DNA from 3 places in the Bacillus pfraonensis genome. Region 2 is predicted to be linked to each of the others. Evidence: predicted binding sites of a transcription regulator. Region 2 holds the regulator's gene; each other region holds the start of a gene.
What was found. The regulator LexA, encoded in region 2, represses DNA repair genes until DNA is damaged. The targets are predictions, from matches to a motif close to CGAACATATGTTCG.
Positions count from the first base shown of each region.

Region 1: the regulator LexA is predicted to act here: its motif matches at 7,961-7,974, upstream of uvrB (excinuclease ABC subunit B).
Region 3: the regulator LexA is predicted to act here: its motif matches at 1,450-1,463, upstream of recA (recombinase RecA).

Region 1 is NZ_JAHCDO010000003.1:274,969-285,226, reverse strand. It holds gene KFD70_RS04065 (ABC transporter ATP-binding protein) at 1-1,146, shown strand, start outside; gene KFD70_RS04060 (heavy metal-binding domain-containing protein) at 1,267-1,578, shown strand; gene KFD70_RS04055 (flavodoxin family protein) at 1,948-2,490, opposite strand; gene KFD70_RS04050 (MerR family transcriptional regulator) at 2,495-2,863, opposite strand; gene KFD70_RS04045 (LysR family transcriptional regulator) at 2,915-3,808, opposite strand; gene KFD70_RS04040 (YeiH family protein) at 4,042-5,064, shown strand; gene KFD70_RS04035 (helix-turn-helix transcriptional regulator) at 5,184-5,381, shown strand; gene KFD70_RS04030 (hypothetical protein) at 5,403-5,618, shown strand; gene KFD70_RS04025 (hypothetical protein) at 5,660-5,887, shown strand; gene KFD70_RS04020 (MerR family transcriptional regulator) at 5,992-6,747, shown strand; gene KFD70_RS04015 (hypothetical protein) at 6,744-7,364, shown strand; gene KFD70_RS04010 (DUF4362 domain-containing protein) at 7,456-7,884, shown strand; gene uvrB (excinuclease ABC subunit B) at 8,045-10,021, shown strand; gene uvrA (excinuclease ABC subunit UvrA) at 10,027-10,258, shown strand, end outside.
Region 2 is NZ_JAHCDO010000015.1:15,999-26,256, reverse strand. It holds gene tkt (transketolase) at 1-1,316, opposite strand, end outside; gene KFD70_RS16185 (hypothetical protein) at 1,668-1,967, shown strand; partial or broken gene KFD70_RS16180 (coproporphyrinogen III oxidase) at 1,964-2,445, opposite strand; gene KFD70_RS16175 (bifunctional metallophosphatase/5'-nucleotidase) at 2,602-4,185, shown strand; gene KFD70_RS16170 (DUF896 domain-containing protein) at 4,229-4,468, opposite strand; gene KFD70_RS16165 (YneB family resolvase-like protein) at 4,514-5,170, opposite strand; gene lexA (transcriptional repressor LexA) at 5,313-5,933, shown strand; gene KFD70_RS16155 (DUF4097 family beta strand repeat-containing protein) at 5,963-6,763, opposite strand; gene KFD70_RS16150 (DUF1700 domain-containing protein) at 6,769-7,311, opposite strand; gene KFD70_RS16145 (PadR family transcriptional regulator) at 7,316-7,627, opposite strand; gene KFD70_RS16140 (YfmQ family protein) at 7,953-8,375, opposite strand; gene KFD70_RS16135 (DUF2935 domain-containing protein) at 8,657-9,568, opposite strand; gene KFD70_RS16130 (YmaF family protein) at 9,738-10,073, opposite strand; gene KFD70_RS16125 (small acid-soluble spore protein H) at 10,238-10,258, shown strand, end outside.
Region 3 is NZ_JAHCDO010000030.1:16,660-26,917, reverse strand. It holds gene recA (recombinase RecA) at 348-1,379, opposite strand; gene KFD70_RS23075 (competence/damage-inducible protein A) at 1,523-2,761, opposite strand; gene pgsA (CDP-diacylglycerol--glycerol-3-phosphate 3-phosphatidyltransferase) at 2,782-3,360, opposite strand; gene KFD70_RS23065 (helix-turn-helix domain-containing protein) at 3,425-4,342, opposite strand; gene KFD70_RS23060 (DUF3388 domain-containing protein) at 4,364-5,149, opposite strand; gene KFD70_RS23055 (DUF3243 domain-containing protein) at 5,287-5,535, opposite strand; gene ymfI (elongation factor P 5-aminopentanone reductase) at 5,617-6,330, opposite strand; gene yfmH (EF-P 5-aminopentanol modification-associated protein YfmH) at 6,517-7,803, opposite strand; gene yfmF (EF-P 5-aminopentanol modification-associated protein YfmF) at 7,804-9,078, opposite strand; gene KFD70_RS23035 (ABC transporter permease) at 9,280-10,239, opposite strand; gene KFD70_RS23030 (ABC transporter permease) at 10,240-10,258, opposite strand, start outside.

The DNA.
Region 1 (10,258 bases), on a different contig from region 2:
GACTTTAATGCGTGTATCGAAAATAATGTTGGTGGAATTCGTGTTGTCCAAGCATTTGGAAACGAAAAGTTTGAGAAGGAGCAGTTTGCGGTAAACAATGCTCGTTTTCGTACAACAAAGCTGATGGCATATAAAATCATGGCTTTAAATTCATCGATTAGTTATATGTTGATGCGTCTTGTGACATTGTTTGTTTTAATTTGTGGGACTTGGTTTGTTCTGCAAGGAGAATTAACATACGGAGGATTTATTGGGTTTGTATTACTAACGAATATTTTCTTCCGTCCAATTGAAAAGATTAATGCGGTGATTGAAAGCTATCCAAAAGGAATTGCAGGTTTTAAAAGATATGTAGAACTTCTTGAAACAGAACCTGACATTGTAGATTCTAAGGATGCGATAGAAGTAAGACAAGTACATGGTGATATTGAATATAAGAACATCACTTTCGGATATGACAAACAAGAGCCGATCTTAAAAAATATTGACTTGAAAATTAATGCAGGAGAGACGGTTGCTTTTGTTGGCCCATCCGGTGCTGGAAAGACAACTTTGTGCAGTTTATTGCCACGCTTCTATGAGCTGGCAGGTGGTTCTATCACAATTGACGGTATTGATACAAAAGACATGACGTTATCGTCACTCCGTAAGCAAATTGGAATTGTGCAGCAGGATGTGTTCTTATTCTCTGGAACGATTCGAGAGAACATTGCTTATGGAAACTTACAAGCTTCAGAAGCTGAGATTTGGAAAGCGGTCAAGCGTGCACAATTAGAGGATTTAATTTACTCGCAGCAAGATGGATTAGATACTGTCATTGGTGAGCGGGGTGTGAAACTTTCAGGAGGACAAAAACAACGTTTAGCAATTGCTCGTATGTTCCTGAAAAATCCACCAATATTAATCTTAGATGAAGCAACTTCTGCGCTCGATACAGAAACGGAACTTGCGATTCAGAAATCACTTGCTGAATTATCAGTTGGCCGCACGACATTAGTAATCGCTCATAGACTTGCAACAATTAAAAATGCAGATCGTATCGTCGTTGTAAACAAAGATGGTATCGCTGAGCAAGGTTCACATGAACAACTAATCGAACAAGGCGGAGGATATAGCAGATTATACGAAGCACAGTTTAATTCTTAAGAAGTGGAACATTGCGTTCATTGTCACAAATAAACGGACTTTGTATATGTAATTTAAATGAAATTAGCGTACCATATAAGTAGGTAACAAAAAGATACATATATAGGAGGCTGTAAAAAAATGATTGTAACAACAACTTCTACTATTCAGGGGAAAGAAATTATCGAGTATATTGATATTGTAAACGGCGAGGCAATTATGGGGGCAAATATCGTTCGCGATTTATTCGCTTCTGTTCGTGACGTTGTTGGTGGCCGTTCCGGTGCATATGAAAGTAAATTAAAAGAAGCACGTGATATTGCGATGGAAGAGATGAAATCTCTTGCGAAGCAAAAAGGTGCAAATGCGATTGTTGGCATTGATGTAGACTATGAAGTAGTTCGCGAAGGAATGTTAATGGTTGCGGTTAGTGGAACTGCTGTCCGTGTATAATGTAAAGCCGTGCTTGGTGCACGGCTTTTTTTGTATGGTTGTGTGTGTCGAAAGTTGTAGACCCGCCGATATTCTGCGTCGAAACGTTGATATATTCGAAAAATCGCTGATATATTTGAAGTTACGTTCGATATATTTCGAGAATCGCCGATATCTTGTGTTAAATCGCCGATATTTCTTGGGAAATGGCGAGAGCCTCGTCGATATATAGGGAAGACATTATAGTACTTCCTTGCAACTCCGAATTTTCTTCAATAACCTTTCATATTCTTACTCAAGAAGTGCAACGTCATTGTAGCGATTTGGCATGGAACTGCGTCCGATAAATTCCGTTAGTTTTGTTTGTAATCGCAATATTTGTCAAACCAATTATTGGTCGTTATTTTTAAAGTGTTCGTTATATAGTTTTACTTTTGCTAATGCTTCTTTATCCTTTGAAATTTCACGGGGCGCGTTGGCATCACCGATAATATAGCCTTCAAACGAAGAGCCGACAAAATCAAATATATACTGAAACTGTGCGATAAGCGGCAATGCTTTTAACTTTGGATTATCTCCTCCAACAATGACCACGTACATCTTTTTGTCTTTCATCTCTTCTTTAAAATGAAGGGATGTGTCACGTAAGCTTTGTGACCAACGATCAACGAAGTTTTTCATATACCCGCTCATGCCATACCAATATAGAGGTGTAGCGAAGATAATCGTGTCATGCTCTAGCATTTTTTCAATTAGGTGTTGATAATCATCATTTACAGGTTGAAATCCGTCAGCGTCATGACGTTGGTCTGTAATAGGGTGGACAGTATAATCTCGTAAGTAGACTTGCTCAGTATTGATGCCGTTAATCATCATATGTGTGAAGGCTTCTGTATTTCCATTTGGACGAGAACTTCCATGTATAACGAACATATAATCATCCCTTTTCTTTCGCTTGTTTTAGGAGTGAAACATGCTTTTGTAAATTCGTTTGGATAGTAGAGAGTAGCGAAATTTGCTTTGTTACTTCGGCTAGTTTTTCTTCATAAAGTGTAAGGATGCTACTGCATGGATTTTCGTATAAATGTGGTTCAATTTCTAAACAACGCAGCATTCGTGCAGTTTCTTCTAAGTTTAAGCCGAGTTGTAAGTACATTTGAATGAGTTTGACTTTTTCGATAGCTGTTTCGTTAAAATCACGATAACCATTTGCAAGGCGTTTAGAAGGTAATAAACCTTTTTCTTCATAATGTCTCAGTGAGCGTTCGCTTGCGCCAGTTCGCCTTGATAGTTCTCCAATTCGCACTCTGCTTCACCCCTTTCATATGTATTGTAAACCTTCACACTAATGTGAAGGTCAACTTTGTTTTTGTGCAAATAATTGAACATGATCTAAAAACACTTGAATGGCTTTAGAGTGGATAAAGTATTTACCGCGTACGATAGAGAAAGGACGGATGAGTTTTTCAGTTGGAACTTCGACATGGAATAGTTCGCCTGTTTGTAGTTCTTTCCTTACAGTCCAGTCAGAAAGGATGGCGATGCCAAGCCCGGCAGCAACAGCCTCTTTCACACTTTGAATGCTGCTAAAGGTAAAGAAGCGCTTCATTTTTAAATGATGATGATGGATAAAGCGATCGCTATAGGCACGTGTGCCAGAGCCAACTTCTCTCAGAACCCATACTTGATCTTGAAGGGAATCTTCGTTGATTGTATGTATGCTCAGAAGGTGGTGATTTGGTGGAACAACAAGTTTCATTTCATCTTCCATAAAGGTCTCTACATCTATATCAGTGTATATGACTTGACCTTCTACTAAGCCGATATCGATTTGGCCCGAACGAAGGCTTTGGAGAACTTCTTCTGTATTGGAGATGAGCGTATGTACTTCTACGAGTGGATTTTCATTGGCATAGCGCGCCAATATTTTCGGAAGTAAGTATTCACCAATCGTAAAGCTTGCGCCGATGCGAAGCGTTCCTGTAACAACATTATGTAGTTCGTTAATTTCTTGTTTTGCTTCTTCATAAAGAGATAGCATTTGCTTTGCATGGATATATAAAATGTTACCGGCCTCTGTCACTTGGACATGCTTTGGGGACCTCTGAATAAGAGTATTACCAAATTCGTTTTCTAAATTACGAATATGCATGCTGACGCCGGGCTGCGAAAGATTGAGTAGTTCTGCCGCGCGAGAGAAATGCTTTTGTTCTACGACAGTCACAAATATTTTTAAGATATCGACGTTCATTGTGTCCTCTCCTTTTTTTGTTTTTGGATAGCGGCAGAATGGCAAAGAGCGCCTTGTGTGCGGAAAACCTTAGCTGGTTAGAGCTGGGCGAGCCGCTTCCGCTTTTCTAGTTTATCATAAGTTTTTCTGATGATTGAGATTGAATATTGGTATTAAACTTATCATTGAAACCCTTCTATAATGTAAATATAAAGAACATGCATGTTCCAATATGATTATTGGAGTGGTACGAAGTGGAACAAACACTTGTTATACAAAAGAAGAAGCGTCTCGGTTTTTCGCAAGGGATTGGAATTACGTTATTAATTGCCATTGCTGCGAAATATTTAGCGACGCTTCCGTTTTTAAATATTATGGGGCAATTAGTGATCGCTATTCTAATTGGGATGATTTGGAGAGCGATAATTAGTTTACCTTATGAAGCAACCCTAGGAACAAATTTCGCCAGTAAGAAGTTACTTCGCTTCGGAATTATTTTACTTGGAATGCGTTTGAATCTAGTTGATATTGCAAAGGCTGGGCCAAAAGTGTTAGTTATTGCAGCGATCGTTATTGTATTTACACTTGTTGTTGTATACGCACTAACACGTTTTTTTAAAGTAGATAAGACGCTTGGGATTTTAACGGCGTGCGGTACAGCGATTTGCGGCGCGGCTGCAGTCGTGGCAATTGCGCCGCAGGTGAAAGCAAAGGATGATGAAACGGCAGTTGGAGCAGCGATTATTGCTATTTTAGGTACGATTTTTACTCTCATTTATACGCTATTATATCCGATTCTCGGTTTATCTCCTTACGGTTACGGTGTATTTTCTGGAGCAACGCTGCATGAGATCGCCCACGTCATCGCTGCGGCCGCACCAGGTGGGAGCGCATCTGTTGATATTGCGGTTATTGTAAAATTAACGCGCGTTGCGATGCTTGTACCGGTAGCGATTTTAATTGGTTTATGGTTTAAGCGTAGTGAAGGGAATGGGCAAAAAGGCTCTTGGCGTGATATTCCAATTCCATGGTTTATTTTAGGATTCTTGGCAATGAGTGCATTTCATTCATTAGGTATTATCCCTGAGGCAATTGCAGGATATATTGTAAGTATTGCTTATATGCTCATTGCGATGGCAATGGCTGGTCTTGGTTTAAATGTAGAGTTTACGACGTTCCGTAAATTGGGAAGTAGAGCGTTTGTAGCAGGATTAGTAGGGTCTGTTTGCCTTTCTATTCTTGGGTATATTCTTGTATATGCGTTAGGGTTTATGTAAGGGAGAAGAAGGAGACATAGTTGATATGTCTCTTTTTATTTTGTAAAGATATCTTTACTCATTTCTGGAAAATATTTATAATTAAAGTAAAGATATCTTTACTTTTAAAGGTGGAGCCTATGGGTGTAAAAAATAGAATTAAAGAACTAAGAAAGCAAAATTACATAACGCAAATTGAAATGGCGCAAGCGATGCAAGTGACGAGGCAAACGATTGTGGCAATTGAAAATCATCGTTATAACCCGAGTTTGGAATTGTCTCTGAAGATTGCGAAGTATTTTGAGATGAGGGTAGAGGAGATATTTACATTGGAATAAAGGAGTGAAAAGAGAATGAGAATGCAAGATGAGTATGAAAGACATCAATCGAATAAAGCTTTTAAATATTTAGGATTGTTTTATGCAATCAGTTTAGCGGTATGGGGTATGTATAATTTGATTGTTTACGGGAGTGCGGGGACGCCATTTATTCTTTTTGTGATTGGACAGTTTATATACTTTTTTGTGAACTATTGGCCGAAGTGGCAGTTTAGAAAAGTAGAAGAGAGTGAGTAGCGAGGTAAGTTTTACAAATAGATAAATAAAGGGGAAAAAGAATGGGATTAGCGGTTTTATGTGTGGTAGCGGCGTTATTTGCATTTATATGGGGTATGCAAAATTTTGTTCACAATCCAGTGCCGAGTATGCTTGTTGTGATTGGAGTTGTTGGATTATCGTATTATTTACTAGTATCAGCGCACTATCATAAAACAGCAACAAGCGTTTTAGTTGGTGTGATTGTTTTGACATGTGGACGTACAATTCAAAAAATATTATTCCCGTAAAAGCTGGTTCATTCATGTAATCAGCTTTTTTGCATTTTTTTACAAAAACACTTGAAAGTTACGTTACGTCATCTTTTACAATGAAAGAGGAAAGGGTGATGGGAATGATTTCGATTCAAGAACTTACAAAGGAAACAGGAGTTACAGTAAGAACGCTCCGTTATTATGATCAAATTGATTTGCTGAAACCGAGTGGGAAAACAGAAGGTGGACACCGTCTATATAGTGAAACTGATGTCATTCGGTTGCAACAAATTTTGTTTTTAAAAGAAATGGGCTTCTCGCTAAAAGAGATTATGAATATGCTAATGACAGATGAATTAAGTTTGAAAGAATCGTTGGCAAAACAGCTTAAATTTGTACAAGAAGAGCAGAAAAAATTTAATCGGATGGAAAAGATTTTGCAGGCTGTCGTGTATTCAGCAGAACTTGAAGGAGAGCTGGATTGGAAAATCATGTTTGAACTGATTCAACTTTCAAAACAGTCTCCTCGTATACGCGAAATGTTTCAAAAAAAGATATTTTCAGAGGAAGAACAAAAATTGCTGGGCAATTTGCCAAATATGAGTGAGGAAGATGAAAATGTTCGAGAATGGGTGGATGTATTCAAGGAATTACGCATCTTTATGAAAGAAGGAAAAGCTGCATCTCATGATGAAGTACAAGAGGCTACAAAAAGGTTAATGGAGAAGTGTATGGAGATGGCAAATGGCGATGAAGCATTTCTAGATAAATTGTGGGAAGTAAGAAAGTCAAAAGAAGATTCACAGAAGATGAATATGTATCCAATTGAAGAAGAGCTTCTAACGTATATGGATGAGGCTTTTCGTATATATGATGAGAGGGAGCGGGCGAAATGAGTTTACTTGCAGAATATCGTTGGTATTTCTTAATTGGAGCGGAAGTTGTATTTTGGGTATCAGCTATTGGATTTTTTTTACTACGTTATGGGTTTCGATTACGGAAAGCAAGTTTTATCATGGGAATTGTATTGCTGATTAATGAAGTATTTATTTTGACTTTAGGAGTTATTGACTATTATCACACAGGGAAGTTTTCTAATTTTCAAATTATAACCTTAGTGATATTACTTTACGCACTCTTTTATGGAAAAAAAGATTTGAAAAAATTAGATATACGCGTGCAGAAGCTTGTTGCTAAATGGCGAAATGAACCGATGCCTATTATTGAGGAGCCATTAGAAGTTACGGGCCGGGCTCATACGAAGCAGGAGCTTTGGGAGTGGATTTTACATCTTGTTTTGTTTACTGCCGTTCATATTGTATTTTTCTTTATGTATGGACTTGTTCCGGTTGAACAGTGGGGCGATTGGCTTGAAAAAGGTATTGTTTTAAATAAGGCGGCAAGTCGTATAAGTCAGATATGGGGCATTGTCCTTCTTATTGATACGATTATTACATTTTCCTATGTGTTTTTTCCGAAGAAGGAGAAAGGGAAAGAGAAGTCACTTTTATAAAATAAGAGTGACTTTTTTATTTGATAAAAGGTTGTGCTAGTAGTTATAAAGAATCTTTTACAGTGTATATAAATAACTTGAATAGGGGAGGGTGACGATCAGGAAAAGAACGAGTTTGATATATCTTTTTATAGTAAGTTTAGTAGCATGTTCACAGTCTAACAGTAAGATCGATGAGAAAAATGATGTGATTGCAAAAGGGCATGAAATTTCTAATTTACATAAGTTCGAGAAGTTCGTTACAAATGTTGAAAAAGGGGACAGAGATAAAATAAGGATTGTGAATTATACAGATGAAGGAGACCCAATCTTCCAAACGTTAGAATACGATGGAAAAGCAATTAGCTATTCTTTAGATAGTTCCTATGATAAATTTGCAGGTAAAGATGAGAGAATTTACTCTGATACTTGTAAAAAGGTAATAAAAGATATTCGTGAAGATATAAGGTATACGCTACATGATTGTAAGAAAGAGATTGATCATAATGGGTATCACTTGTTCAGTTTGCCAATAAAATAAATGAAATTAAAAAGGAAGGAACTTATATGAAGAGGGCTCCTTCCTTTTTCTATGTATATATTGTCGAAAACTTTACCGAATATCTGTTCGTTTTCTTGGTTTTTTTATGGGCATTCGTGGTAAAATGGGAATACAGATTTTTTACGAGGAGGTCGGTTTTTTGGAACATCAATTTGAAATTGTCTCTGAATACTCCCCGCAAGGTGATCAGCCAAGAGCGATAGAGCAGCTTGTAGCAGGGATTAAAAATGGTAAGAAACATCAAGTGTTGCTTGGAGCGACAGGAACGGGTAAGACATTTACGATTTCGAATGTGATTAAAGAAGTGAAGAAGCCAACACTTGTAATGGCTCATAATAAAACGTTAGCGGGACAGTTGTATAGTGAGCTCAAGGATTTCTTTCCGAATAACGCGGTTGAGTATTTTGTGAGTTACTACGATTATTATCAACCGGAAGCGTATGTACCACAAACCGATACGTTTATTGAGAAAGATGCACAAATTAATGATGAGATTGATAAATTGCGCCACTCCGCAACATCAGCTTTATTTGAACGTGATGATGTCATTATTGTGGCAAGTGTTTCTTGTATTTATGGTTTAGGTTCACCAGAAGAATATCGTGAACTTGTTGTTTCTTTGCGCGTTGGTATGGAGAAGGATCGTAATCAGTTGCTTCGTGAACTTGTTGATGTACAGTACGGCCGTAATGATATTGATTTCCAGCGTGGAACATTTCGTGTACGTGGGGATGTAGTTGAGATTTTCCCAGCATCACTTGATGAACATTGCATTCGAATTGAGTTTTTTGGAGATGAGATTGATCGAATTCGTGAAGTGAATGCCTTAACAGGTGAAGTATTAGCAGAACGTGAACATGTAGCAATCTTCCCGGCATCTCACTTCGTTACACGTGAAGAAAAAATGAAAGTTGCCATTGAAAATATCGAAAAAGAATTAGAAGAACGTTTAAAAGAATTAAATGATAACGGTAAATTACTAGAAGCGCAGCGGATAGAGCAGCGAACTCGTTACGATTTAGAAATGATGCGTGAGATGGGATTTTGTTCGGGGATTGAGAACTACTCCCGTCATTTGACGCTCCGTCCAGCGGGTTCAACGCCTTACACATTAATAGATTACTTCCCTGATGATTTCTTAATTGTTATGGATGAGTCACATGTAACGGTGCCGCAAGTAAGAGCGATGTATAACGGGGATCAGGCACGTAAACAAGTGCTTGTTGACCATGGGTTCCGTCTGCCGTCAGCTATGGATAATAGACCGCTTATGTTTGAAGAGTTTGAAGAGAAAACGAATCAAGTTGTGTACGTATCAGCCACACCGGGTCCATATGAACTAGAGCATACACCGGAAGTTGTGGAGCAAATTATCCGTCCGACGGGGCTTTTAGATCCGCAAATTGATGTAAGGCCAATTGAAGGACAAATTGATGATTTACTAGGAGAAATACAAGACCGAATTGCGAAAAATGAGCGTGTATTAATTACAACATTAACAAAGAAAATGTCAGAGGATTTAACAGATTACTTAAAAGATGTTGGGATTAAAGTGAACTATCTCCATTCTGAAATTAAAACGCTAGAGCGGATTGAGATTATTCGTGATCTTCGCCTTGGTAAGTTCGATGTGCTTGTCGGTATTAACTTATTACGAGAAGGACTCGATATTCCGGAAGTGTCACTCGTAGCGATTTTAGACGCGGATAAAGAAGGTTTCTTACGTTCAGAGCGATCTTTAATTCAAACGATTGGTCGTGCAGCGCGTAATGAAAATGGTCATGTAATCATGTACGCAGATCGGATCACGAAATCGATGAATATTGCAATTGAAGAGACAAAGCGCCGTCGTCAAAAGCAAGAAGCTTACAATGAGAAGCATGGTATTACGCCGAAAACAATTCAGAAAGAAGTGCGTGATGTAATTCGTGCAACAACAGCGGCAGAAGAAACAGAAGTATACGAAACAACGCCGGCTAAGAAAATGACGAAGAAAGAACGTGAAAAAACAATCGCGAAGATGGAAGCAGAAATGAAGGAAGCGGCAAAAGCACTAGACTTTGAGCGTGCAGCTGAGCTGAGAGATTTACTGCTAGAATTAAAAGCGGAAGGGTGAAAATAGTGAGCAAAGATTTTATCGTTGTAAAAGGTGCGAGAGCGCATAACTTAAAAAATATTGATGTAACCATTCCGAGAAATCAGCTCGTTGTTGTGACAGGTTTGTCTGGTTCAGGAAAATCATCATTAGCATTCGATACAATTTATGCGGAAGGGCAGCGCAGGTACGTGGAGTCTTTATCCGCGTATGCACGCCAGTTTTTAGGGCAAATGGATAAACCGGATGTGGATACAA
Region 2 (10,258 bases):
GAGAATACGAAGAACGTACCACCGTAAGTTTTTAAACCGCCATGAAGTGCAATACCGTTCATTGCTGCACCCATTGCAAATTCACGTACACCGTACCAAATATTTTTACCGCTGTAGTCAGCTCTTGTGAAGTCTTTTTCGTTATTCATGTATGTTTTGTTAGAACCAGCAAGGTCAGCAGATCCACCAAAGAATGATGGTACAGCTTCAGCAATTGCATTAATTACAGCACCTGAAGAAGAACGCGTTGCTGTTTTTGATCCTAATTCATAAGTTGGTAAGTTTTTATCCCAACCTTCTGGAAGAAGACCTTTCATTGCTGCTTGTAATTCATTTGCTAATTCTGGATATGCTTGTGCATATTCACCAAGCATTGTGTTCCACTCAGCTTGTGCTGTTTCACCAGCATCTTGTACCGTTTTACGGAAGTTATCATATACTTCTTCTGGTACATGGAAGTCTTGTTCAGCTGTCCAAGCATACGCTTCTTTTGTTAATTTTGTTTCATCTACACCAAGCGGAGAACCATGTGAAGCAGATTTTCCTGATTTGTTTGGAGAACCGAAACCGATTGTTGTTCTTACTTCGATTAGCGCCGGGCGTTTTTCGTCAGCTTTTGCTTCTTCAATTGCTTTTGCAATTGCTTCAACATCGTTTCCATCCTCAACACGGATTACTTGCCAACCATATGCTTTATAACGATCTTCTACACTTTCAGAGAATGAGCGATTTAAATCACCATCTAATGAAATATCATTAGAATCGTATAAAACAACAAGTCGACCTAATCCTAAGTGAGCTGCTAGTGAAGACGCTTCAGCAGAAACACCTTCCATTAAATCGCCATCACCGCAAATTGCGTATGTATAATGATCAACCACGTTGTATGCATCACGGTTATATTTCGCTGCTAAATGTCGCTCAGCCATTGCCATACCTACAGCTGTTGAAATACCTTGTCCAAGTGGGCCAGTTGTTGCATCTACGCCTGCTGTATGACCATACTCAGGATGTCCTGGAGTTTTACTTCCCCATTGACGGAAATTCTTTAAATCATCCATTGTTACGTCGTAACCAGATAAATGAAGTAGGCTGTATAATAACATTGAACCATGACCTGCAGATAATACGAAACGATCGCGGTTAAACCACGTTGGGTTATTTGGATTATGTTTCATAAATTGAGTCCATAATGTATAAGCCATTGGTGCTGCACCCATTGGCATTCCTGGGTGACCAGAGTTTGCTTTTTCAATCGCATCGATGGATAATGTGCGAATCGTGTTGATAGAAAGTTGTTCGATTGAATGTGACATGCTATTCTTCCCTTCGCTTATATTAGTAAACGTTTTACACATTTATATGATATCTTCCCACGCAAGATTATACAACATGTATCGACAAATATGTTGATGTTTTTTCGATTTTTTATAAAAAAAACTGTAATTTTCGGAATGTATGGGCATTCAATATGTTATACTTTTTCTTTATTTTTTTATTAAAAATAAAGGGAATTATCTGTATCTTAATGCACGAACACTAAAAATTTTTAGCCACCTTCCTAACCCCTATTCTATTTTCCATTTAATCACAACATGTATAATAGAAATGAATATATATTAATTTTCATCGTATAGATTAAATAAAAAACGGAAGAAGGCGAAATAATGAGTGAAGAAGCAGCTTCCTACACCTTTATTATTGTTATGACTCTCATTTCAACTCTTTCTATTTACTTTTCAGTCAAATTAAAATCCCACCACAAATACATCCCAGGTGTTGTCATGCTTATTCTTTCCATTAGTACGTTTGGCATACTGTATTTTGATCGGGACGTAATGATAACAAGTGAAGGATTAGGATATCTATATAGTTTCATGGCCATTCTCTTGTTTCTTATTGCCGTTATTTCTTTATTTATTGCAAATGCTAGTTCTTTTATTTCAGCTTTATTTAGAAAAAATTAAACTCCAAAATGCAAAAGATATCCTTCTCCTTCTTTCACTTTATGAAGTAGTTTGACTAAAGATTTTAAATCTGCACAGAGACTATCTCGATTAAAAATAAGTTGTTCATACTCTCCATCCGTATCACAATCTACCGTCCATTGAAATGAGCCTGTGAGTTCTACTTTTTCAGGTCCCAATGAAAATAGATTGATTAATGAGCGAAATAAATCAATCGCTATTTCCGCTCCTTCATTCTCAATTTTTGTAATGCCATAATAATGAAGGCCAAATCCTTTTTCTTTCCGAAAAGGATTATAAGTCGGAATCCACTGCAAAAAATCTGACACATACAAAACTATTTCATCACTTAATATCACACAATCTTCAACAACCGATCCATCTTTATAAAAAACTCCCTGTTATGCCAAGAAAAATCTTCAGAACTTAGCTCTCCTTTTTCATTTGAAACAAATACAAATTCATGTTGCAAAGCCATAATATTCTCCTCCTTCTCCTGTCATCATACGATAATCCGAAAACACTTTCATTTTCTTCTTTATAAATTTTAGCTTTTCTAAACATTCAATAAAAAACAAATATATATTATCTGTTATGATTTATCATAAGATAACAAAAAAGAAGGTTGATAAGCTTGAATAAGAACAACATTGTTCATATACACATTCTACTAACAAGCGATGTACATGGTACGGTCTATCCGATTCACTATCAAAATAATGAAAATGCAGAAATAGGATTAGCCAAACTTGCAACACGTATCACACAAGAGCGTAGCCAGCACGAACATGTAATTGTGATCGATAACGGCGATTTTATACAGGGAACTCCATTCACCTATCACTACGCTAAATATATACCGCATACAAACAACCCAATGTCACTTATCGCTAATTACATTGGTTATGATGCTGCCGTTATCGGAAATCACGAGTTCAACTATGGAATGGATGTATTAAACAAAGCTGTATTAAATGCGAATATGCCTTATCTATCCGCAAATATTTTAAATAAACATACAAAGGATCCTTACTTCGGCAAACCCTATGTCATTAAACACATACACCCTAATATAAAAGTCGCTATCTTGGGAGTTACAACACATTACATCCCGAATTGGGAGCAGCCACACCATATTAAAGATTTACTATTTGAAGATGCGCTAGAGTCAACAAAAAAATGTGTTTCCTACATTCGTGAACAGGAACAACCACATTTACTAATCGTAGCATATCATGGTGGCTTTGAAAGGGATTTACAATCTGGAGAACCAACAGAAATTTTAACTGGTGAGAATCAAGGATATGCGATGTGTCAAGAAATAGATGGTATTGATATATTACTAACAGGTCACCAACATCGCTCTATTGCAAATACGAAAGTAAATGGTGTAACAATTGTACAACCCGGATCTAATGGGCATTCATTAGGAAAAGTTCGGGTAGAATTAGAACAAAATAAGGATCGATGGATAATTAAAAAATGTCATTCGGAACTGTTGTCTGTTAAAGGCGTTCAAGCAGACGAAAAAGTACTTTCACTTGTATCTAACTACGAAAATCAAACGCAACAATGGCTAGATCAACCAATCGGCACCATTATTGGTGACATGCAAATTCACACTGCGATGCAAACACGTTTACAAGACCATCCTTTTATCGAATTTATAAATAAAGTGCAGATGGAAGTAGCTGAAGTCAATATCTCTTGTACAAGCCTATTTCATAATGAATCTTCTGGCTTTCCAAAACATATTACAATGAGAGATATTGTTTCAAATTATATTTATCCAAATACATTAAAGGTCATAAGGATTACAGGAAAAGATATAAAAGAAGCCCTTGAGCTATCTGCTGAATATTTCACGTTACATACAGATGGGAATATTATTGTAAATCCTGCTTATACCGAACCAAAACCACAGCATTATAATTACGATATGTGGGAAGGAATTTCGTACACATTAAATATTTCAAAGCCCATTGGTGAAAGAGTCGTTTCCCTACAATATGATGGATCTCCCATTCACCTTGATCAAGAATATGACGTAGTCATGAATAATTATCGCGCAAGTGGTGGCGGAAATTATTCTATGTACCAAAATAAACCCATCATAAAAGACATACCAATTGATATGTCTGAACTTATTGCGAATTACATATTAGAACGGGGAACAATTGAAGCGACAATCAACCGTAATTGGAAAGTTATCAAATAAACAATTCTACTAAAATCAAAAAAAGATGGGCTTCGCCCATCTTTTAATTTAACTTTGCATTATCTTGTTTTTTTAATGCTTTTAATTTCGCTGGTGTAATATCTTTACCTTCTTCGTTAACGACTTTAATGCCTTTTAATTCGTTTAACATATTTTGACGAAATCCTTTTAAATATTGTTCACGGAGCGATTGGCGCTCACGTTGTTCTTCTTCAGTTAATCCTTCAGCTTTTGCTTTTTTCGCTAAGAAATTGATGCGTTCAATGAGTTCGTGACTTAGCATCTCGAATCCCCTTTCTACTTAAAACTGATTATTATCATACAATAGTTAGTCTTGTTTATCAAGCAATTGCTTCGTATATTCCACGTATCTGCGATGTACTGTTGCTTTTGATACATCATGTCCAAAACCACGAAGCGTCGCAGCAATTTCCTCAAATGTTAATTCATTACGACGAAGACGTACAATTTCTTCAATCGGCACTTCTTTCTTTTCACGTCCTGTACTCAAATGACGATTTTTTAAATTTTTTTCTGGACGAAACCCTCTTTCTACCGCTCTCTGCATTCCACGTTTAATCTTCAAATTATGAATCTTCCTCTGATACTCTTCAACTATACCAATAATATCTAATACCATAGAATCTGAATCAGAAAGCTGTAATTCCCCATTATGCGTATGTGTATATACTTTGATCCCTTCTTTATGTAAACAGTGCATTAACGCAATCTTTGCATTCCCTCTTCCAAGCCGCGTTTCATCTTGAATGAGAAGCACATCAATCTCTTCATCTCGAATCATGTCCAGCACTTCTAATATACCGTCTCTTTCAATCGTATAACCGCTTGCCTTCTCCTCAATCACCTTTATAACATTCATTTGATACCGCTCAGCTAAATGCAATAATTCATCTTTTTGGCGTGATAATGATGTTTCCTGCGCTTCTTTCGTTGTGCTTACACGGGCATAAATGATTGCATTCATTTTAAAACCCTCTTTCTCATTTCGATTTTTCCTTTAGTGTATCACAAATCGTCTTTTTGTTCGAACTTATGTTTGTAGAATGTTTTTTCGCATGTTATACTTATAAGTAAGAAAATTGAAAGAAAACGAGGTGTTAAAAAACATGGAAAAGTTAACAAAACGCCAGCAAGACATTCTCGACTTCATCAAACTAAAAGTACAAGAAAAAGGTTATCCACCTTCCGTACGCGAAATTGGTCAAGCGGTTGGCCTTGCTTCTAGTTCTACTGTGCACGGACATTTATCACGTCTAGAAGAAAAAGGTTATATTCGACGTGATCCAACAAAACCGAGAGCCATTGAAATTTTAGGAGAAGTGAAAATCGAAACAGAAACACAATCAGTTGTTCAAGTTCCTATCGTCGGGAAAGTTACAGCAGGCTTACCGATTACAGCAGTTGAAAGTGTAGAGGAACACTTCCCACTTCCTGCAAGTGTTGTTGCTGGAGCAGACCAAGTATTTATGTTACGAATCTCTGGAGATAGTATGATTGAAGCGGGTATTCTGGACGGAGATTTAGTTGTTGTTCGCCAACAACATTCTGCATACAACGGGGAAATCGTTGTTGCTTTAACAGAAGATAACGAAGCAACTGTAAAGCGTTTTTACAAAGAAAAAGATCATTTCCGCTTACAACCAGAAAACTCTTCTTTAGAACCGATCCTTTTAGATAAAGTTTCTGTTATTGGAAAAGTAATCGGTGTATACCGCGATTTACATTAAAAAATAGACCAGTTAAACTGGTCTATTTTTTAATTCGCTTCAATTGTAACGTCTCCTGCAGATGTTTGTCCGCTAATTTTTACACTACCATTTCCTAATGTTACATTTTTCGTTTCTTCTTTGAAAATCTCCACTTCTCCTGCAAATGTTTTCCCACTTATAGTCGCATCTTGAGGCTTCTGAAGTAATCGAATATCAACTTCTCCTGCAGTTGAACTTGCCTCTAAATCATATTTAGGATCATGATCTACAATATCTACATCTCCACTTGTTGTTTTCGCTACAACTTTTCCACTTACTTTTTTCATTTTAACTTCTCCTGCTTTTGAAGACCCTTCTACTTTCTTCGCTATCACCCGCTCCATTTCTACATCTCCACCAAACGTCGTTGCTTCTACACGTTCACTTTTTATATCATTTACTGTTATCTCACCCGCAGAAGAACTTACTTTTATATCTTGGTAAGAACGTTCCGGAACAACGATTATTATCCCTGGCGCTTTAAACCCGAAAGATAAAAATGAAAAATCGAATGAAACCCCTTTTTTTATCTTACCTTGAACCTTTAGCGTATCCCCTTGTTCATCAACACTCACTTTTTGTTTTGCAATATTTCCTATTTGTTTTATATAAAAAGAAGAATCATTTCCTTTTTGAATCGTAACATCTCCAGCATCTAAATCAATTTCCAAATTTCGGATTTCTTCATTTTTAATAACCTTTTCTTTATTCCCCCTTTCTGCCGCATCTACTGCTTTTGTATATGTTTGTGATATACCAATAATTCCAATAATGATACAAGCGACAGCTACTAACAATATCTTTTTCATCTCATCTATTCCCCTTTAATCATTTTGAGATTCCAATTGACATAGCCCACACAAAAATTTTTAAACCCTTTTGTACAGTAGTAAGCAACTATACATAACAATAATCCAACTCCAACAAATGTAATAGAAACAAATATATCAAGCCATAAGAATGTACCCGTTAGTATCTTAATCACTACTAGCAATGGCGCCACAATCGAGACCGCGCCTCCAACCCAAAGGGAAAATATAAAACTTACGATTGCAATTAAAGGTCCTAATACAATAATAAAGTTTAATAAACTAAGACCAATTGCCGCCATTACAGCTCTTGTTATATTCGAAGCAGACGGATCTTTCTTCATCTCATCAAAACGATATAATGCCAACATCTCTTTCGCAATTGCTTTTGGTGAACCAAGTCCTTTTATAATTTCAGCCTCTGTCTTCCCTTCCTCTAATCCAAATTGGAAGTGCTCCTCATAATCATATAAAATATCACGTCTTTCTTCTTCTGGTACCTTTCTAAGATGTCCCGATAATTCTCGAAGAAACTGTTCTTTGTTCATCTCATTACACCTCTTCAATAATTTCTTGTACCCCTTTAGCAAAATCACGCCACTCCGTTACAAGTAAATGAAGTTGCGCTTCTCCTTGAGTCGTTAATTGATAATATTTACGTGGTGGTCCTTCTGTTGATTCTTTTAAATACGTTTGAAAATATCCCTCTTTTGTTAAACGACGTAATAATGGGTATACTGACCCTTCCGATATTAAAAATTTATTGGAGATTTGCTGAACGAGTTCATAACCGTAGCAATCTTTTCGTTTGACAAGCGCCAGTACACACAGCTCTAGCACACCTTTTTTAAACTGGACGTTCAAAGACAATCCTCCTTTCCAATCAGTACCACTCAATACAAGGTACTTGCGTTACCCATAATATACCATTTACTATTGTTTATTGCAAGGTACTGTTGTCTATTAAAAACCATTTTATACCCAACTAATTAAAAAATCACGATCCCCCCTAACTACAGGAAAAACCGTGATCAATCATATTTTTTATAGATTGTTATGTCCTAACATAACTACATCAGAGATATATCCCTAATTCTCCTCCTAAATATACCGTTTCATATGTAATATCATTTTAAAATTAACTTATCAGTATTTATAATATGTTTAAACAGTTTCTTTAATGATCTCTTTAAGCTAAATTTCCCGTTACTAAAAGAGAATAGTTTTGAAGGCTTTTGGAACGCAGACTATACGCGACTACTTTCTTCTTATACTGCTTGACTACATCAACGTGATCATCGTAACTGTACACAGAAAACCTAACATCGTTTTTTCCCCTCTTAGTATCGATGATCAATGGCGTCCCACTGCTTTGTGGAGGAAAATAATATTTTTCTAAAAATATCGCTTCGTTAAAATAATCAACAATTTGAATTTTCTCTTCACCTTCTAAGCGTTTTCCATCGACAGTTACAGTAACAGCCTCATTATTAAGTTGCGGATGCAGTTCAAATCTACTAATAATAGACTCTACAACAGAAGTTGGTATACTCGCCACTATTATTTTAAAAGCACCGAAAAGAATTAACATAACTACAAACCACGTCGTCATATTTTATCATCTCCGTTACGTTCTAAATTCATATTATTCCATTACTAATATTATCACAGTGTAATTAGTTATTTTTTGTATATTGTGTGAAACTTGATACGAAGTTGGATCATCCACTTTCGTACAGTCTATATTTATGAAGAAAGGCGAGCATACAGAAAAGGCCGATAATTCCTTAGAATAGAAATTACCGACCTTCTCATGATAAAAAAATAAACTATTAAATAGAATTCTTCGAAATCTATAGGCTCTATTATGTATCTACCATGATAATAAAGCACTTATCCCATCGACTGTTGCATCTGTTTTTGTTTCAACCTTTCTTCCAACACATGAATCATAAATAAGAAATGCTCAGCTTCTCTTACAACATGGTCAGCTAATAACGGATTAATTACACTTTTAATTTGACATGTTTGGATAAGCTCTAATCCAGCTTTTTTGAAATTCCTCAATTCAACTGTAGCATTTTCACTATCTTTATTTAATTTTCCAATAATCGGATATGTCGGCTGTTTCTGATATAACATAGATTCAACATCCCTCGCTTGACCAAGAAGAACCTCAAAATCATCACCAAATTTCGAAGCAGTATGAACTAAATTTCGCTCTGATTGATCAAGCAGCGAGGCAATAAAACGAGAGTGCTCCATCATAATTCTTAGCCAAAACACATTTTCACTAATTATCGCATCTTGAATTGGATCCATTTTTCCTTCATTAAATTTCTGAAGTGTTCTTATAAAATATTCCGCTTCTCGTGCAATATGATCTACTAATAACGGAAAATTGAAACCACTTACCTTACAATTAATAATTAAAATTAAAAGGTTTCTTTTATAATTACGAAAAGCATAAACGAGCTGAATACTTTCTTCGTTTAATTGCCTGACTGCTTGAACAGTTTGAGGAATAGAGAATGCTTTTTGTAAATGTCGATCAAAAAGCTGAAAAAACTGCTCTACTTGCTGAATTAGATTTTTATCTTTCCGATTAAACCCTTCACTAAGAAAGAGCGCATGCTCCTTCATAATCCGTAACCAAAATCGATTTTCAGTTAAGGACCTTTCAATAAATAATTGTTCTGTTAATGATTCAGAAGGTGCAGCTTTCAATTCCGGCGGAAGCAACATAGCCCGCTGTGTATCCATAACAAAGTGACCAGGAATAGGTTGTTGTTGCCCGTTAGTCATTAAAATCCCCCCTAATGCCCTTAAGAGCATTCATACTATATTATGTATATGAATTAGTAATATTTACTATACCAAAAAACAACAACTCAAATTCCATATATACTGTTTTTAAAAACAGTATATATAATAAAAAAGCTCACATTCTGCTGACATGTGAACTTTCCTTTACCTATTTATTACCTGGAGCAGGCTGATCCACTCCTCTTATACGATGCTTATGTCCATTATCTTCTGTTGTATAAAAATCGTAATAATGCACATGCATTCCATCTCCAACTGGAATAGCTGGTCCTGAGTATGCCTTATAATAATGAGTATGTCCATCTTCAAATACTACATATCCTTCTGTATAGTGTATATGCCCATCCTGCGTTTGAATTGGTGGAGAGGTTACATCTAAACATTGATGTACATGGCCCGCATCGACAGATGTATAATCAACTGATCCATGATTATGATTCGGTACAAACCCTGAAACAAAATCAGCTTTCCCTACCCTGTTCATTCTACTCACTCCTTGTCCATACAGATAAACTTTATACACTTATATGTTTAAAATCAAAATTAATACCTATTAATTCTCTATTCACTTACCATTAAATAATAAGAATAATTAAGTAGTTCAAAGTAAATATTATGATTGTTATAAGTCAAAAGGAGGTCATTATCATGAATACACAACGAGCACAA
Region 3 (10,258 bases), on a different contig from region 2:
TTTTTTAAGGGACTTTCTTCATTTCACAATTAAAATGTCATATTATTATTTCGAAAAGGTATAGGACCTACTCCGAATGTTACTTCTCTTCTAGAGAAGAGTGTATCGTATATAAGAAAAAATATACATTCTCATTGTATCTATCGCATTTTTCATTGTCAAGCGTTGTCTACTTTTACTTTCTTTACCTTTGTCATGAAAATCTTCTTTTAACGAAGAAAGTTTATATTCACTAATGATACCAGCTCCTACCAAATCAATTTTCACAAACGAGAGTGCCTTAACGAACAACCACATTACATATTATTTTGGGATAAAAAATAAAAGACACGAAATCGTGTCTTTTATTAGTCAAGAAGAGTTCCTTCTTCTGTGCTCTCAGGTGCAGAATCTTCACCAATCCCATGATGTTCACGAATAAAGAAGGCAATTTCCTCCCTTATATCTTGATTTTCTTTTAAGAACTGTTTCGCATTTTCGCGTCCTTGTCCTAAACGTTCTTCATTATAAGAATACCAAGCACCGCTTTTTTGAACGATATCAAGTTCAGAAGCCATATCTAAAATCTCACCTTCTCGTGAAATACCTTCTCCGTACATAATATCCACTTCAGCAACACGGAAAGGAGGTGCTACTTTATTTTTCACTACTTTTACTTTCGTTTTGTTACCAACAATGTCATTACCTTGTTTTAATTGCTCAGCGCGACGCACTTCTAGACGAACTGTTGAATAGAATTTCAACGCACGACCACCTGGAGTTGTTTCTGGGTTCCCGAACATAACCCCAACTTTTTCACGAATTTGGTTAATAAAGATTGCAATTGTTTTTGACTTGTTGATTGCACCAGAAAGCTTACGAAGTGCTTGTGACATTAAACGTGCTTGTAAACCGACGTGAGAGTCACCCATTTCTCCTTCGATTTCTGCTTTTGGTACAAGAGCTGCTACAGAGTCAATTACGATGATATCAATTGCACCGCTTCGTACTAATGCTTCTGCGATTTCTAAACCTTGTTCTCCTGTATCAGGCTGTGATAATAATAACTCATCAATATTAACACCTAACTTTTGTGCATATACCGGATCCATCGCATGTTCTGCATCAATAAATGCCGCTTGTCCACCTTGACGTTGCACTTCTGCAATCGCATGTAAGGAAACCGTTGTTTTACCTGAGCTTTCAGGTCCGTAGATTTCAATAATACGGCCTCGCGGATAACCACCAACACCTAAAGCTACATCAAGTGCTAACGAACCACTTGGTACTGTAGAAACTCTACGTTCTGCCTGTTCTCCTAACTTCATAATGGAACCTTTACCGAATTGCTTCTCTATTTGTTTTAACGCCATATCTAATGCCGCTTGACGATCACTCATTCAAAATTCCTCCTTAACTGAATTGCTAATCTTATTATACCTATTTTCATATTAATTTGCCAACAAAAATCGAACATTTATTCGATTTTTTTATTTTCTATAGAAGAATGTATGATTTTTCATTACAAAAAAGCTAGAAGAGATTAAATCTCTTCTAGCTTTTTATACAAATGATAAAATCCATATTTTACAGAGCGTTCTCGGACTTGCTGACGACTTCCACTTAATTTAAGAGGGAATACCACTGTCGGCTCATCCTTTATTGCTAACCCAATAAATACAGTTCCTGGTTCTTTATTTTCTGAAAAATCCGGTCCTGCTACTCCCGTGAAGCTAATCCCAACATCTGCCTTCAGCAATGCCTTTACATTTTCAGCAAGATAATGAGCGCATTGTTCACTAACAGCACCAAGTGTTTGTAATGTTTCTTCAGGTACATGTAATATATGTTGCTTTACATCGTTATGATAACAAATTACGCCGCCCTTAAATACAGAAGATACACCAGCATTTTCTGTTACTTGATTTCCAAACAGACCACCTGTTAAACTTTCCGCACACGCTAAAGTTAAACCTTTTTTCTTCAATAAATCAATTGCTTTAGTATGAAGAAAATCTTGGTTATATCCGTAGAAAAATTCCCCTACTCGTTCTAAAATCAAATCTTCTACATGTTGAATAAGTACTTCTGCTTGCTTTACATCATGATGTTTAGCGGTCAAGCGAAGCGTTACTTCTCCATCTGAAGCTAGCGGAGCAATTGTTGGATTTGTTTGCCCGTCAATTAAGTCTTGAACTTTCACTTCCAGTTGGGATTCTCCAATGCCGAAAAAACGAAGAACACGGGAATATATATGCTCTTCAGTTGTAAAGTTACGTAAAAATGGCTCTACATAACTTGTATACATCGGTTGCATTTCTTTTGGTGGACCAGGTAACAAAACATACACTTTTTCGTTCTTAGCTAAGCCCATACCTGGTGCCATACCATGATCATTTGCAAATACAGTCGAGCCTTTTAAAACAAGTGCTTGTTTCTTATTATTTTCTGTGAATTCACGTCCTGTGCGTTTAAAATACTCGCCAATTGACGTTAATGCCACTTCATCATAAACAAGTTCTTCTTGTAAGGTTGAAGCAATGGTTTCTTTCGTTAAATCATCTTTTGTCGGTCCTAATCCACCAGTAAAAATGAGGATATCTGCACGCTTTTCAGCAATTTGAATCGCCTCTTGTAAACGATGATTATTATCACCCACAACAGTATGATAATACACATTAATTCCGATGGAAGCTAACTTTTCAGATAAAAACTTCGCATTTGTATTTGTAATTTGTCCGAGCAACAATTCTGTTCCAACCGCAATAATTTCGGCATTCATTCCGATTCCCCCATAAGCTGTTATTTTGAATTTACAAAAGCAGCTCTATTTTTCCAGAAATAGTCCCAGCCAGAAATAACTGTAAAGAAAAGTGCGATCCATATGAAAATATCCGCAACCGGAATATGGATTAAATTTAACGGTACATCATGCAATAAATACGCTGAAATCGCAATAATTTGCGTCCATGTTTTAATTTTCCCTAACATATTTGCCGCAACAACCTCACCAGTTCCAGCCAGAACAAGACGTAATCCCGTTATAGCAAACTCACGACTAATGATTACAATAACAATCCAAGCTGGTACATATTGCATTTCTACTAATGCAATAAGCGCAGCTGAAACAAGTAACTTATCAGCTAACGGATCAAGAAACTTCCCTAGATTTGTTACGAGATCATACTTTCTTGCATAATGTCCATCAATCCAGTCTGTAGCTGAAGCAACAATAAAAATGATTGCCCCTACTAAATGTTGAATTGGTAAATCTACATTTCCAACTGTATATGTTCCCCAGTTAAAAGGAGCTAACATAATTACTAAAAAAATTGGAATTAGGCAGATTCGAGATATTGTAATTTTATTTGGTAAATTCACAGCTATTCCTCCATCATGTCAAAAACATTTGTTCATTGAAAAAAAGTCATCGAGGCGATGACTGTTATTGTGCAGGTTGCCCTACCCCTAGATTTTTAAACACTAATCTTTGGTGATATTCCTTTTCTGGATCTAATGGGAAAGCAACAACTTGGCCATTCAGTTTAACATCAACATTTGGTGCACTTCCAATGTTAAGATGTACTTCTTTCGCTGTTGTTAAATCATGTTTTTCTGTTTGTCCCTCTTGAAGTGTACCATTAAAAATGGCATTTCCATCCTCATTTTTAATATCTACATAACTTGCACCCTTCGCTGTAATCTCTAACTCAAGTGCTTTATTATTATGAACTTCCAAAGTAGATACCTTTCCACTTGTTCCAACAACCTTCACTTCTTCTTGTCCAGCAGGCGGTTGCTGTGCTGGTGGTTCTTCTTTCTTCGGTTCTTCTTTTTTAGGCTCTTCTTTTTTAGGCTCTTCTGCTTTTACTTCATCTTTCTTTTCATCAAGCGGAGAATTTTTCGCCTTTTGTACTTCTATCTGTTCACTTTTCGTTTGCTTTGCTTGCCCTTCGTCTTTTCCATTTAACCATTGGAAAACAAACCACACAGCTACGCCTAATGTAATTACCAATAATGCAATCAATATTTTAGGCATATGATCTGCTATTGGAAGCGATGCTGCTTTTTGCATCGTTTCTTGCGTCTTTTGACTTTTTGATACTTGCGGTACATCATGAGATTCGGATTGTGGTATTACACTTTGATACTCTACAAGTAACTCTTCTCCGTTTAGACCAACCGCATCCGCATATTGTTTAATAAATGCACGTGCATAAAATGCACCAGGCAATATACTATAATCGCCCTCTTCAATTGTTATTAAATAACGTTTTTGAATTTTCGTAACCTCATGTAGCTGATCAATAGACAAGCCTTTCGCTTCTCTTGCTTCCTTCAGCTTTTGTCCTAATTCCGTCACTACTAACACCTCAATATTTCTTTAAAAGTCAAACATAGAGAAATTACTTTGCGCTCCTTGCTCAATTTCATCTACTAAATTATATTGAATTTCTTCATCATAATCGTTACGCAATTCAATAATATAATCAAAATCATCAAGTGTATATTCTGATTGACTCACAAATACATCTGGATGTTCGACAACTTTAGTTGCGGGTAATCTCATAATTTCACGAACGAGCTGCCAATGCCTTTCATTCGCACGCTTTGTTGAAACAATGCCGTCTAATATAAAAATATTATCGTCACTATACTCATCTTCAATTAATTGACTACGTACAGTTTGTTTAATAAGCGTAGACGAAACAAAAAGCCAACGCTTATTTGCACAAACGCTTGCAGCAACGATAGATTCTGTTTTTCCAACACGAGGCATTCCTCTTATCCCGATAAGTTTATGTCCTTCTTTTTTCATGAGTTCTGCCATAAAATCAACGAGTAACCCGAGTTCATCACGCACAAAACGAAATGTTTTCTTATCATCTGCATCTCGCTGTATGTACCTACCGTGCCTAACTGCCAACCTATCTCTGAGCTTTGGCGGACGATATTTCGTTACCGTTATATTATCCATCGTATTCAAAATTGATTCAAGCCTAGAGATTTGCTCTTGATTATCACACATAAGCAACAATCCACGCCGAGCATTATCTACACCATTAATTGTGACAATATTAATGCCAAGCATACCGATTAACGAAGAAACGTCACCAAGCAAGCCAGGTCGGTTTTTATGTATTTCATACTCAAAATACCATTCAATCATCAGACGTCACTCCCCTTGCTTACTTTACACCTATGTACTATATTATATGATTTTACGTTAATAGGGAAGATAAATGTATAATTGAAGCGTGGTATTTTCAATACCTAAAAAAAAGAGAGGATTTTCTCCTCTCTTTTTTACTTATGCTGTACAAACTTTACCATTAGATTAGCAATTGTATGTTGTTCTTGTTCATCAGCGACTTTCCAAAGCTCCGCCAATAATTTTTCTTGATCATTTCGTGCCTCTACTTCATTTGCCAAATAATCCCCTACACGGAAGGCCATATCTGAAACTGCACCACCATCAAGTCCTTTTCCTTGGGCCTGTTCTAAGCGCTCTCCTAAAAAGCTTTTCCACTGGTCAAAATTATCTAGTACTGACATGATTAAGCACCTCACTATTATAAGTAATCGAATCATGCTTAATTTGTGCAATTCCTCATTTTTTATGTACAATTTTTTATTTTAACAATGCCAGCCGCCATTCACTCCAATAATTTGTCCTGTTATATACGAAGACCCTGGTGATACAAGGAAGGAAACAGTTTTTGCTACTTCTTCTGAAAATCCAATCCTTCCAATTGGAATCTCTTCTGCAATTCCTTTCTTGTCCTCTTCTGAAAACACACTTAACATTTCCGTCTCTATTGCTCCTGGTGCCACTGCATTTACACGTATACCACTTAGCGCAACCTCTTTTGCAAGTGCTTTTACATATGAATTTTGTGCACCTTTTACCATAGAATATAGCACCTCACAAGAAGCTCCTACTTGTCCCCATATAGAGGAAATAACAACGATATTTCCTCTTCGCAGGCGAATCATCGATGGCAGCGCAAGTGAAAAAAGATTATAGACACTCTTCACTTGCAATTCCACCATCTCATTCAATTGCTCATTCGTCACATCTGTTACTAAACCAAATATACTTTTTCCAGCTGCATACACAATAACATCAAGAGGATGATGAATTTGTGCCCAGAGCTTTTGCACACCATCTGGCGTAGCTAAATTAGCTTGAACTGGAATAATGACACCTAGCTCACGCTTTAATCCATTTATTTTTTCTTCACTCTTGTTGTAATGAACATACACCGTATAACCATCTTTAACTAATTGTTTTGAAATTGCAGAGCCGATTCCTCCGCTTCCTCCAGTCACTAATGCAAACTTCGTCATATATACCCTCTCTTATCTTTCCTCTACAGAAAAACTCTTTCAAATCACTAATCTTGTCGTGTATTCACAAACAAATAATACCCCTCACCTTACAATTCAGCAATAGCCAAAAAGTTAGATGAGGGGATACACTGTCCATAAAGTTCTAAATCGTAAGGCTGAAGCCCCACTTATTCACGTTTCATTTTATTTCTTCGGCAAAACTTGACAAATACTCATTCTTTCTTCAGATAAAAATACTTTTGCTGCTTCTTGTAAATCTTGAACAGTTAAGCCCTCTAAAACGGAAAGAGCATCAAATAAACTAGATTCATTAAACGCATACCTTGTGAATTGATTTGCAATGTATTCAGGTGAGTTAAGCGAGCGTAAGAAGCCACCAATTTTCTTTTTCTTCACACGCTCTAGCGTTTTCTCATCTAACTCATTATAATCAGTCTGTAATAAAATACCTTTCAAGCGATCGGCTAGCTCATCTGGCTGTTTCGTATCGCCACCAACCATTGCAAAACCAAAGTTGCTTTCTTCTGTATAATCATAAGAGAATGAATCATCAATGAGCCCTTCATTATATAATGACTCATAATGCGCTGATCCCTTCCCAAATAAATAATCTAAAAGTAATGTAAGCGCAATCTCTTGTTTTAAAAGTTCTTGCCCTTTTTCTTTAAGGCCAGTCGCTTTAATACCGACTAAACATTTCGGCGTCTGAACAGGCATAGAAATAATTTTTTTCTTTTCATTTACTGCTTCTGGTTCATCTTCAAATGAACGTACGATTTCTGGTTGATTTTTATAATCTTTTTTCGCCTGGTTTTCACGTACCAAATTCATTGTTTTTTCTGGGTCAATTGCACCTACAACAAATAACAACATGTTACTCGGATGATAAAATGTTTCATAACATTCATACAATAAGTCTTTTGTAATTTTACTAATGGATTCAATCGTTCCTGCAATATCAATTTTAATTGGATGTTTAATAAATAAACTATCGATTAAACCAAAATACAAACGCCAATCTGGATTATCCTGATACATTTGAATTTCTTGGCCAATAATACCTTTTTCTTTTTCAACTGTTTTTTCAGAAAAATATGGCTCTTGAACGAAATTTAATAATGTATTTAAATTTTGTTCTACATTTGATGTACAAGAAAACAAGTACGCTGTTCTCGTAAATGACGTAAAAGCATTCGCAGAAGCACCTTGCTTACTAAACAGTTGAAATGCATCATGATCTTCTTTTTCAAACAATTTATGTTCAAGAAAATGAGCAATCCCATCTGGTACCCGAACCATTTCTTCTTTTCCCAGTGGAACAAATATATTATCAACGGAGCCATATTTTGTTGTAAATGTCGCAAAAGTTTTGTTAAACCCTTGCTTTGGCAATATATATACATCTAACCCATTTGGAAGCTTTTCATAATAAAGCGTTTCTTTTAATTGTTCATAAGAAATTTTCTCCATCTATTCTCCCTCCGTTCCGTGTAAAAAGTAAATCGTATCTAACTCAATGTTATTGGCAACTTTTACAATCTCCTCTTTCGTAACACGTTCAATCCCACTTAACCATTCCTCTACCGGACGCGTGTGCCCTGCAATGACGCCATGATAAAGCATTTCTACGAACCCACGCGGTGTATCAATCGCCTCTAAAATTTGATTTTGAATGACACTCTTTGTTTGATGCATCTCTTCTTCTGAAAAATCACCGCTTTGCATCGCTTTCATCTGCTCTTTAATAATCTCGACCGCTTTTTCATAATTTTTCGCCTCAATTCCTGACATAACAAAAAGAAGACCTTTATGGCTTTCAAAACGCGATGCTGCATAATACGCTAAACTATTTTTTTCGCGCACATTCACAAATAATTTTGAGTGTGAGAATCCACCAAATAATCCATTAAACAGCTGCAATGCAAAATAATCTTCATCACGGTACGTAATAAATGTACGATATCCAATATTTAATTTACTTTGCTTTAACTCTTGTTTTTCGACAATTTCTTGTTCTTCATTATTTCGCTTATGCAGAACGACATTCTTCTCCTTTGCTGCACGAGGTGCGATTGAAAAGTATTTACCTACTAGGTCAATCGCATCATCAGCTATGTCACCTATGATATATAGATCCATTTCATCTTCTGCCAACATCTTTTGATAATAGCGGTATAAAGTTTCATTCGTAATGGAAGCAACACGCTCTTTTTGACCATTTGCACTTAAACGATATGCTTCTACTTTACACATTTCTTCAATTAATCGTTCATTTGCATAGCGCATTTTATCATCATATGTAGCCTCAATTCTTTGCACGAGCGCTCTTTTTTCACTTTCTACAATTGATTGTAAAAAACCGTTTCCTTCTGTTGCTGGATGCAATACAATATCAGACAGCATAGACAGCGCTTTTTCAAAGAGCGGCGGTGCATCCTGTAAATATGTTTCATTGGCAATATCGACATAAATAGAGACAATATGATCTTCCCCTTTTTTACTTACATCTACGGCTAGGGAAGAACCGTACAATTCCTCTAAATATTGACGAAGACGAATTACGGATGGGAATTTTTCTGTTGCACTTTGTAATACATATGGTAATAAAGCACGCTCTGTCACCGTTTCTTCATTCAATGGTGCTTTAAAACGAAATACAAATGTATTTGTTTTATATTTATCTGTCGGAATGATATGTACACGCAAACCACCTAATTCATGCATTTGCTGTTCCATCAGTTTCATTAATAGCCCTCCTTTACGTATGTAGGAATATTCCTTTTCAATATACAGTTTTTAGAAACAAAAAATCAAATTTTCTCCCTTATATATCTTTTCCTCAAACAGTTTACCAATTAAAGAGAGAAAGAAAATTTCTGTATTAAGCATATTCTATGTAAAAAAGCCCGCACTAATGTGCGAGCTTTATCAATACTTTATCCGTACTTATCGTTTTCCTTTTTCATATGGTGTTCCAAGCGCTTTAGGAGCTTCTGAACGCCCTACAAAACCAACCAGCGCTAAAATCGTGAACACATATGGTAATATCGTTAATAAAACACTTGGAATTTGATCTAATACCGGAATTGTACCGCCTGTTACACTAAGTGATTGCGCAAAACCGAAAAACAATGCAGCACCAAGCGCACCAAGTGGATTCCATTTCCCGAAAATCATTGCAGCTAACGCCAAGAAACCTTGCCCTGTAATCGTGGCACCTGAGAAGTTATTAGAGATTGACATTGCAAAAATTGCACCACCAACCCCTGCAAACATCCCTGAAATACAAACAGCAACATAACGCATTTTATACACATTAATCCCCATTGTATCTGCTGCCATTGGGTGTTCACCGACAGCGCGAAGACGAAGACCAAATGGCGTTTTATAAATAATGTACCAAACAACAAATGCTAAAATAATGGCAACATATGATGTTAATGGTACATTTGAGAAAAAGATTTTTCCGATAACCGGAATATCCGAAAGTCCTGGAACATCAATCTTTTCAATACGGTATTGAATAAAGTCAGTTTGTCCTTTGCCAAAGATCTTCTTAATTGCAAACACCGTTAAACCAAGTGCTAAAAAGTTGATAGCAACTCCACTGACAACTTGATCAGCCCGGAACGTAATTGATGCAAGCGCATGAAGAAGTGCAAATAATCCGCCACCAATTGCAGCAAAGATAAGCGCAATCCAAGGAGTCATTGCTCCCCAAGTATCACCCATTAATAGCGTTGTAACAACACCAATAAACGCACCGAATAACATTAATCCTTCTAACGCAATATTTACAACACCTGAACGCTCACTAAACACTCCACCTAACGCTGTAAAAATAAGCGGTGCCGCCGTATATAATGTCCCTGTTACAAGAATCGCTAAAATATCTAGGAAACTCATTTATTTCCCCTCCTTGCTC